3 regions of the Solibacillus sp. FSL W8-0372 genome follow, and region 2 is predicted to be linked to each of the others. Evidence: a T-box and tRNA genes for the amino acid it is inferred to sense, from the RefSeq annotation. Region 2 holds a T-box; the other regions hold tRNA genes.
The links. The T-box of region 2 lies ahead of argS (arginine--tRNA ligase). A T-box ahead of a tRNA ligase gene usually reads a tRNA of that ligase, here a tRNA-Arg.

Region 1 (3,187 bases), 1.3 Mb from region 2:
TAGATGCTGAAAAACCATTCGCAAAATTCCCTGTGACTGATTACTTAGCTGCTACAAGTGTAGGGAAACTAGCTGAAATTGGTGCAGTATTGGATTTAAACTACATTGAGGACTCAGCAGCCCAAGTCGATATGAATATTATCATGACAGGTGCTGGCGAATTTGTTGAATTACAAGGTACTGGAGAGGAATCGACATTTACTCGTTCAGAGTTGAATGAACTGCTTGATTTAGGCGAATCAGGAATCTCAGAATTGATTGTTATTCAAAAAAATACTTTAGGTGAAATCGCACAACTGATTGGGAAGGTGGAACCAAAATGAAACAGGTAGTCATTGCAACGAAAAATAAAGGTAAAGCAAAAGACTTTGAAGCGCTCTTTGAACCATTCGGCTATAAGGTTGTTACAATGTTTGATGTAGCACCAGATGTGGAAATTGAAGAAACAGGAACAACATTTGAAGAAAATGCGATTTTAAAGGCGGAGACATTAGCCAACCTATTAGGGCAAATTGTGATTGCAGATGACAGCGGTTTAGCTATAGATGCATTAAATGGTGAACCGGGTGTCTATTCTGCACGCTATGCTGGAGACCATGACGATGAGGCGAACATGGTAAAAGTACTGGAAAACATGAAAGATGTACCGGAAGATGAGCGTACAGCTCGTTTTTGCTGTGCGTTGGCGATTGCAGGTCCTAATTTAGAAACGAAGACGGTATTTGGAACATGTGAAGGTGTGATTGCGCATGAGAAGAAGGGAACTAACGGTTTTGGTTATGACCCGATTTTTTATGTACCTGCCTTAGAAAAGCATATGGCTGAACTTTCAGCCGAAGAAAAAGGCGCTATATCACACCGTGGTAATGCGATTCGCAAGCTTGCTTTACAGTTAGCTGAATTTCTTAAATAAGTAGTACTTTTCTTGCATTGTAAACAACTGTTAATAGAATTGTGCAATAACGATTGAATTTTTGATTCATTCCTGTCACAATATGTATATAAATGGAAAGGATGTGGTTACGAAATGAAGCTATTGATAATGAGTGATACACATGGTGACGAGGATATCATTGAACGTGTAAAGGGCTACCATCCAGACGCATATAAAATAATCCATTGTGGTGATAGCGAATTACCGTATACCAATCCATCGATGCAAGAAATCGAGCGTGTGAAAGGCAACTGTGACCATGATCCGAATTATTTAGAGGAGATTCTATTCCAAGTAAATGGAGACCGTGTGTATGTGACACATGGACATTTATATGATGTGAAAAACTCTCCGATGAAGTTAGTCTATCGGGCTCAGGAAGTTGGTGCCCAAATAGTGTGCTTCGGTCATTCACATGTGTTAGCCGCGGAGTATATAGAAGATACTTTGTTTATTAATCCAGGTAGCTTATTAAAGCCCCGGGGCATTAAAGAAAAATCTTTTGTTACTCTAACAATTACTCCTACCCATTTTACTTTAGATTGCTATGATGATAATAATAATTTAATCGATAAAATGTTTTTTGAACGTTAGATTGAAGAAGCGAAGTCCACTTTTTATCAAGGGGGCTTCACTTTTTTATAGTCGCCACTGGAAAGTGAATTTTATTTTAGTTGAATAATAATTTTTATAAAATTGATTGTTGACTTTCTAGTTAATGTACCATATAATAAAAATTGTCTTTAATACCAATTACGTTATTGAAGCAGTTGTCTCCATAGCTCAGCTGGATAGAGCACACGCCTTCTAAGCGTGCGGTCGTAGGTTCGAATCCTACTGGGGACGTATATAATTTGTGGTTTAGACCACCTCGAATTAACCTTCTAACTTAATGTTAGGAGGTTTTTTTTGTTTACAAAAAGAAGGTACGACTGATCGTTTAAAACGTATTTAATCGGAATCTTTAATGAAGAACAACAAACAGTATTTAAGTCGATTTAATGCTTATATCACTCCAAAAGCATTATCCAATCTATTCGCTATAGCTGAAATGTCTTCATTAACTAATATGAATGTGAATGCATCTCTAATTCTTACATAACTTTCAACAGCTTGTTCTAGGTCCTCATCTTCTTCAAGTATCTCTACTAACTCTTCACTAATATCATAACTATTAGAAATTTGATCATAAATACAGTCTTCTACTTCACTATCAATGCCCATTTCTGTAAAATATTCAGCCATTTGTTTCATTAAAAAGTCTAATTTTTTATCAGAATAAAAATTATATAAATTGCCATCACGCATCTCAATATATAAATATTTGAAACTATATTCACTCCAAAGTTCATCCTGATTGAGCAATATGAAAAAAAAACGTTCCTCTTCTGTATCATTTCTATGATATAGTTCATCAGAATTTATCTCGTACCTATTAATTCCTTTTAGAAGAATTCTTTTGTTGTCTAGTACCATAACACTCATTTAATAATCATCCTTTTTACATTGATTTATAAATTATGAGTATTCTAACCTTAAAAGGTTTTTTTTATTCGTTTCATAAATTAACATATGTCGAATATGACGGATTAAATACTTAATAATTATAGAGCACCTTTTATAGATGATTAACGCTTTTCGCCTTGGTATAACATTCAATTCGTTTTTCCAACTTCTTTCGCGATTTATTGAATTGTGCCACGATATAGAAAAGGGGAGTTAATTATATTTTCCGTTAAATGGAATATAATTGATTAGAAGAATTGGCTAATACGAATAAGTTAGATAAAACTTTGAACAAGAGCCGCTAAAAACAGCCAATGTATTAAGAGGAGGGATACAAAATGAAAATTGCTTTAATCGGTGACAGTTTAACTGAAGGTCGTCCAGGGGTTCCTTTTCATACGATATTAGAAGATAAATTTCCAAATATCACTTTTGTTAACCTTGGTAAACCAGGGGAAACAGTGAAAAGTTTATATACGCGCCTTTTAGAAAAAAAGTTAAAGGATGATTATGATCTTTCTTTCATATGGATTGGGGTAAATGATGTCTATTCAAAACTGCTTAGCGTTCAAGCGCAGCCGGTTGCGAAAGATTATGATGAATTTCAGACTTATTATGAGAAAGTCTTAGCGCTAGTTATAGAATCGTCAAATAAAGTCGTAACAGTTACCCCGACTGTAGTTGGTGAAAATACTAATAATGCTCCCAATAATGAAATTAAAGAATTGAATCACCTTATCCAATCCA
Region 2 (3,187 bases):
GATTTATACAATTATTTATTCTCTCTTTGCCGCCATACGCAGACGGCTGAGGATTTATTGCAGGATACATTTTATAAAGCCCATGTAACATTACTTGCTCAGCCGATTAAAGAACTCAAGCCTTGGCTCTTTAAAGTCGCATATTACACGTATATCGATTATTGCCGCAAAGAAAAACGTAGTGAGCCGTATGAGGAGATTGTACGCATCGATCATGCAACACCTGAGACGATTTATATGCAGGAGGACAGTTTTACAACTCTTTTAAATTTATTGGACCAACTGACACCAATTGAAAAGCAGGCGATTTTGTTATGTGATGTACAGGATTGTACGAATGAACAGGCAGCAGAAATTTTGGACTTGAAGCTTAATACGCTAAAAAGTCATTTGTTAAGAGGGCGAAAAAAAATGAGATCTATTATCGAAAAGGGGGGCATTAAAAATGGATGAGTATGAAAAATTAATTGCGAACTCAAAAAAACAGCAATTGTCCGATTCGCAGCAACAAAAGCTAAATCAACAGATGAGACGTTCTGTTTCACTTTCTAAAATGAATTTGATGGTAGGAACCATTACCATTATTTTAATGATTCTTCCTGTCAGCTATATTTTTACTTTTCTTTATTATGCATTTGGTACAAAATCGACAACTTTAATGGATGTCACGAGTCAAACTTTATATGTGACGGAGCCGAATACATCGCTTGAGGAAATAGAATTTGATATGGAATTTTTCCCATTTTCGATGCAGCTGCAGTTTGACCAGTATAAGCGTATAGGGAAGGAAGATTATAAAGTTAATAATTACGATATGCGCTATACACTAGGGAATTTAACGAAAAAAGAAGTGAGTTCCCAATTGGAGCGTGTCCAAAGGAAAAACCCAAATGAAACAAGTCCGTGGCTCACACATCCTAAAAATCAATCTGAGGTAGATACGTGGAGGGAGTGGGAAGTTTTAAGAGGTTTGCCGGATGAAACGGTTGTGGAGGCTTATATTTCCTTCCATGATTTGCATACAGTCGATGAAATCCGAAGCAGCTTTCGGAATGTAGATGTTGTTTGGGCGGCAGTTGATACGGGTGTAGAGGAGAAAAATCTGAGTAAAGATGGCGATGTCGTATCACCAATCGGTTATCCCGTACAGGTCGATAATACGACTTGGTCACCTTTTAGAGATGCTTACAGTAATGAGCAGGTGTTTATTGATATATTAAACTATATTGTGCAATATGAGGACTTAGCTACAAAGGTATCGAGCCATAAAAATTTAGAACTGGCTGAGCGAATTGACTACATTAATAAAAACGGGATTAAAACCTATGGGGTAGTTGTAACAGGACCCAAAAATGAAATTGAAAAACTAGAGGATATAAACTTAATCCGTAAAATTAAGTTAGGTGAGGTGAAATTATGGAACTGGACAAATTAAAGAAGCTGCAAATACCGGTAATTGCAGGATGGATTTCGGTTGCTAGTGGGCTTTTCACATTATTATTACTAAATATAAGTATGCTAACAAATGATTCTATTTTATTTGAGTATTTCAGCCTTATTTTAGGAATTGGCTTTATATTTGCTTGGCCGGCCATCTTTTCAAAGAAATCACGTTTTTTAGGTGTATGGGCATTAGGGATTATTCTGTTTTTAACAATATTCTTCTTTAGTATATTTTTACTTGGGTGGATCATTGTACCATTCCCTTGAGGTGTATATTAATCTGAATAGTACAAATTTAGATTGACACCGCATTGAGTTAATGGATATAATTCTATAAATTAAATTCGATGAAAAAGACAGTAATTTACATAAATTTTGATTAGCGAGCCAGGGAAGGTGAAAGCCTGGTGCAAAATATGTAAATGAAACGCACTTTGGAGAAGCAACCTGAAATGAAGTACGGAAGCCGGGGAGTCACCTCGTTAGCAATGGAAAGTGGTCACAATTTTGTGGCAACTAGAGTGGTACCACGGGATTCCTCGCTCTCGTCTCTAATATTGGAGACGAGGGCTTTTTATATTGGTGGGGAATAGCTGATGAACAGAAAAATTGCAGAAATTTTATTGCAGGCAGTAGAACATGATTTCACATTAATTGAAATCGAAACGTTATTAGAAAAACCGAAGTATGAACAGCTAGGAGATGTCGCGTTTCCATGCTTTACATTGGCAAAGAAATTCAAAAAATCACCGAATGTCATTGCAGAAGGAATAGGCAGCAACATTAACGATCCGTTTATTCAAAAGGTTCAAGTTGTTGGCGGCTATATTAATTTATTTGTAAATAAACTAGAAATAACAAAAGAGGTATTAGGAGAAATTACATTAGTAAAGGAAACGTATGGTCAAAAACAAGGTAATAATGAAAATATTGTAATCGATTTTTCATCACCTAACATTGCCAAGCCATTTTCAATGGGACATTTACGTTCTACCGTAATTGGGAATGCACTTGCAAACATAGCGGAGAAAAATGGCTATGAAGTGATACGTGTCAATCATTTAGGTGATTGGGGAACACAATTCGGAAAGTTAATTGTCGCATACCGACTATGGGGCAAAAAAGAACAAGTGGAAGCTGCACCGATTGAGGAACTTTTAAAGTTATATGTAAAGTTCCATGACGAAGCGGAAATACATGAAGAATTAAATGATCAAGCAAGAGCCGCCTTTAAAGCACTGGAAGAAAATGAACAAAGCGCATTAGAATTATGGAATTGGTTTAAACACGCTTCTTTACAGGAGTTTATGCAAATTTATGACCAACTTAATATTCGATTTGATGCATATGAAGGAGAAGCTTTTTATAATGACAAAATGCAGGCAATTGTCGATGAATTAAAAGATAAGCAGTTACTAACACAATCGGATGGTGCGAATGTCGTCCTTCTAGAAGATATGCCTCCTTGCTTAATTACGAAGCAAGATGGGGCCACATTATATGCAACACGGGATTTAGCAGCTGCCTTTTATAGACAGGCAAACTATAAGCCATCAAAAATCTTTTATGTAGTAGGAAATGAACAAACACTACATTTTAAACAAGTATTTAATGTTATTGAGAAAATGGGCTATTCATGGTCAAAAAATTTACAGCACGTCCCATTTGGCATGATGCTTAAAGACGGCAAAAAGATGTCTACACGTAAAGGTAGAGTGATTCTTCTAAAAGATGTATTAAAGGA
Region 3 (3,187 bases), 1.9 Mb from region 2:
TCATGTGTACCGGAATCTATTATTGTTCTTTTCGAATAATTCCGATAAGATAGATAAAAGTAGCGATGAGCGGTTGTGAAAGGGAGTATATCAAGATGATCGAAAAACAAGTAGAAGTAAAGCTGAAATCCGGCTTACAGGCAAGACAAGCTGCATTATTCGTACAAGAAGCAAATCGTTTTAAAGCAGACGTTTTTTTACAAAAGGATACGAAAAAAGTAAATGCAAAGTCGATCATGGGGATTATGAGCTTAGCTGTGGCTAAAGGTACAGTTGTCACATTATGTGCTGATGGTCACGATGAAGAAAAAGCCATTAATGCTCTCCAGCTTTTAATCGAAAAAGCAAACTAACTTGAAAAGCACAACCAATTCATAGGATGAACGGGTTGTGCTTTATTTTTTTGTGGGAGTGGCTATTATTCGAGTGAAAGTGACGAATAAGCTTCCCTTTGTGGCGATTATCGTTATTAAATTGACGAATAAATTTAGACTTTTGGCTATTAAAATAGAGCAAGTGGCGGATAAAAGGATGCACTAAAAAAAGCACACAGGATTAACTCCTGCATGCTTCATATTACATTATTTATTTAATTGGTTACGCTCATAGATTTTGTCGATAAGACCATAATCTAATGCTTGCTTTGCAGTCATGAAGTTATCACGATCTGTGTCGCGCGCTAATGTTTCGTATTCTTGGCCAGTGTTTTCAGCCATAATGCGGTTTAATTTTTCGCGTAAATGTAAAATACGTTTTGCTGCGATTTCGATTTCAGTTGCTTGACCTTGTGCACCGCCAAGTGGTTGGTGAATCATTACTTCTGCGTTTGGTAATGCAATACGCTTACCTTTTGCACCAGCAGAAAGTAAGAAAGCACCCATTGATGCTGCCATACCGATACAAATTGTTGAAACGTCCGGCTTGATGAAGTTCATCGTATCATAAATAGCCATACCCGATGTGATAGAACCACCTGGTGAGTTGATGTATAGGTAGATATCTTTATCTGGATCTTCTGCTTCTAAAAACAGTAGCTGTGCAACGATTGAGTTTGCAACGTTGTCGTCAATTCCGCTACCTAATAAGATGATGCGGTCTTTTAATAAACGTGAATAAATGTCATATGCACGTTCCCCGCGATTTGTTTGTTCAATAACTGTAGGAATTAAGTTCATTGAATAATCCTCCCTTTGTTAAAGCTTTTATTCGCATTCTTATGCTGAAAAATGGAAATCATTTCAGCTGTAAACCTATCATACACGTATTAGTCAGTTATGGTCAAATATAAACTCTGACTTTTGCTATTGAAAATCTGGCGTACCATCTGTATAATGGGAAAAGTTGAACATATACTTATTTTACTTATTAATATGTCCTCGTGGTGTAATGGATAACACTTCAGATTCCGGTTCTGAGGCTGGGGGTTCGATTCCCTCCGAGGGCGTCTTTTTTATTTGCGAATAATTAAGTATTAGCGTTCTTTAATAGGATGATAAGTATTTTAATTCCATTATTTAACATTCGTTTTAGGCACTATACTATAAATTTCCGAATTCTGTATAATTTAAACGCACTTTTAAAAAATATTTAAATTCTTTAAATGAAATTTATAATTTAGACTTGAAAAAAGGAAAGATAATTAGTAAATTATTAAAGGTTATGTTCAAGCAATACTATATTATCATGTCCAATAGGACGCCATTTTACTGTTTTCATATACTTTTCTATACCAATTGTAGAAAAATAACATAATAGTTATTGCTCTACAATGGAGAATGGATTTTTTGGTAGGATAAAAGGAATCACTGTACCGATTCCTTTTATCCTTCATTCATTCTTAAACCAAGACTACTTTCGGGATTCCCGTGAAGTAGTCTTTTTTTTATACCCTAGTTTAGGGTTTATCACCTTAAATTGAGGATGATAAATAACGGAAGGAATTTCTGTTATTTCGAAAATAACATGAATAATCGTGAAAATAACGGAAGAGATTTCCGTTATTGGTCTAAAAAACATAGAATTTCAGGATTTTATTTAAAATAACGGTAAAACGTTCCCTTATTTATTCAAAAAATGAGCTACAGCATTCAAATAACGGTAAAATCTTCCCTTATTTTAGGGGGGCACTGGCAACCGCATGTTATGGTAATGAACCCAAATTTTTTAAAAAGAGAGAATAAATATACAGTGTTCATCGTATAAAGAAGATTAAAAAACAAGAATGGTATAATAATTTAATGAATAAATATTAAAAGATATGCAGATTTCTTATCAATTTTGTTATAAAAATTCATCATACTGCAATAATAATCAATTTTTTAAAAATTAAATGTTGTATATTAATTGGGGAATTAATATAATTGAACAAGATATTAATTAAAAAACTTAAAACTCCAGGAGGATATTTATAATGAACGCTAGAAAATTACTTAAATGGGCAGCCCCTTTAGCAGCAGCTTCAATGATTTTAACAGCATGTGGTGCAGATGAAAAAACATCTACAGGGGATAAAGAATATACAAAAATCGTAGCAGGTACAGAAGCGACATATGCTCCTTTTGAGTATTTGGATGATAAAGGTAATGTAGTAGGTTTAGATGCTGATATTTTAGCAGCAATCGGTGAAGAGATGGGTATCGAAACAGAGGTTAAAAATGTAGGCTGGGATTCAATGATGAGCCAAGTGACAAACGGTGAGATCGATATGGGGGCAGCAGCCATTACAATTACGGATGAGCGTAAGCAATCGTATGATTTCACAGATCCATACTATGAGGCGACATTATTAATCGTAACAAAAGAAGATTCTTCAATTGAATCTTTAGAGGATATTAAAGACAAAAAAATCTCTGTACAGATTAATACAACAGGACACAAAGCAGCACAGGACTTACAAGGTGTTTCAAGCTCAAAAATTTTAGCGTATGAAAACTTTTCAATTGCACTGACAGAAGTATTAACAGGTGCTTCAGATGCGGCGATCGGTGATAATGCTGTTATTTTAGAATACTTGGATAAAAATCCGGATTCTGGTTTAAAAGCGATTGAAGACGATTCATTTGAAAAAGATTACTTTGGCTTCATGGTAAAAAAAGGGAATACAGAGCTATTAAATATTTTAAATGAAGGTCTGGACAAAATTAAGGCTAACGGAAAATTAGCTGAAATTACAGGTACAGAAATCGAA

Region 1: it has a tRNA-Arg gene. The T-box ahead of argS (arginine--tRNA ligase) is inferred to sense a tRNA for this amino acid. The anticodon was not compared.
Region 3: it has a tRNA-Arg gene. The T-box ahead of argS (arginine--tRNA ligase) is inferred to sense a tRNA for this amino acid. The anticodon was not compared.

Annotation. Positions count from the first base shown of each region.
Region 1 is NZ_CP150204.1:2,687,343-2,690,529, reverse strand. Features, by position in the region: gene rph (ribonuclease PH) at 1-323, shown strand, start outside; gene MKY13_RS13760 (XTP/dITP diphosphatase) at 320-913, shown strand; gene MKY13_RS13755 (metallophosphoesterase) at 1,028-1,528, shown strand; tRNA gene MKY13_RS13750 (tRNA-Arg) at 1,707-1,780, shown strand; gene MKY13_RS13745 (DNA polymerase III subunit alpha) at 1,940-2,419, opposite strand; gene MKY13_RS13740 (GDSL-type esterase/lipase family protein) at 2,779-3,187, shown strand, end outside.
Region 2 is NZ_CP150204.1:1,341,901-1,345,087, forward strand. Features, by position in the region: gene MKY13_RS06505 (sigma-70 family RNA polymerase sigma factor) at 1-453, shown strand, start outside; gene MKY13_RS06510 (anti-sigma factor) at 446-1,435, shown strand; gene MKY13_RS06515 (hypothetical protein) at 1,417-1,710, shown strand; T-box leader at 1,782-1,999, shown strand; gene argS (arginine--tRNA ligase) at 2,040-3,187, shown strand, end outside.
Region 3 is NZ_CP150204.1:3,268,713-3,271,899, reverse strand. Features, by position in the region: gene MKY13_RS16750 (HPr family phosphocarrier protein) at 96-353, shown strand; gene MKY13_RS16745 (hypothetical protein) at 391-540, shown strand; gene clpP (ATP-dependent Clp endopeptidase proteolytic subunit ClpP) at 582-1,175, opposite strand; tRNA gene MKY13_RS16735 (tRNA-Arg) at 1,373-1,444, shown strand; gene MKY13_RS16730 (basic amino acid ABC transporter substrate-binding protein) at 2,411-3,187, shown strand, end outside.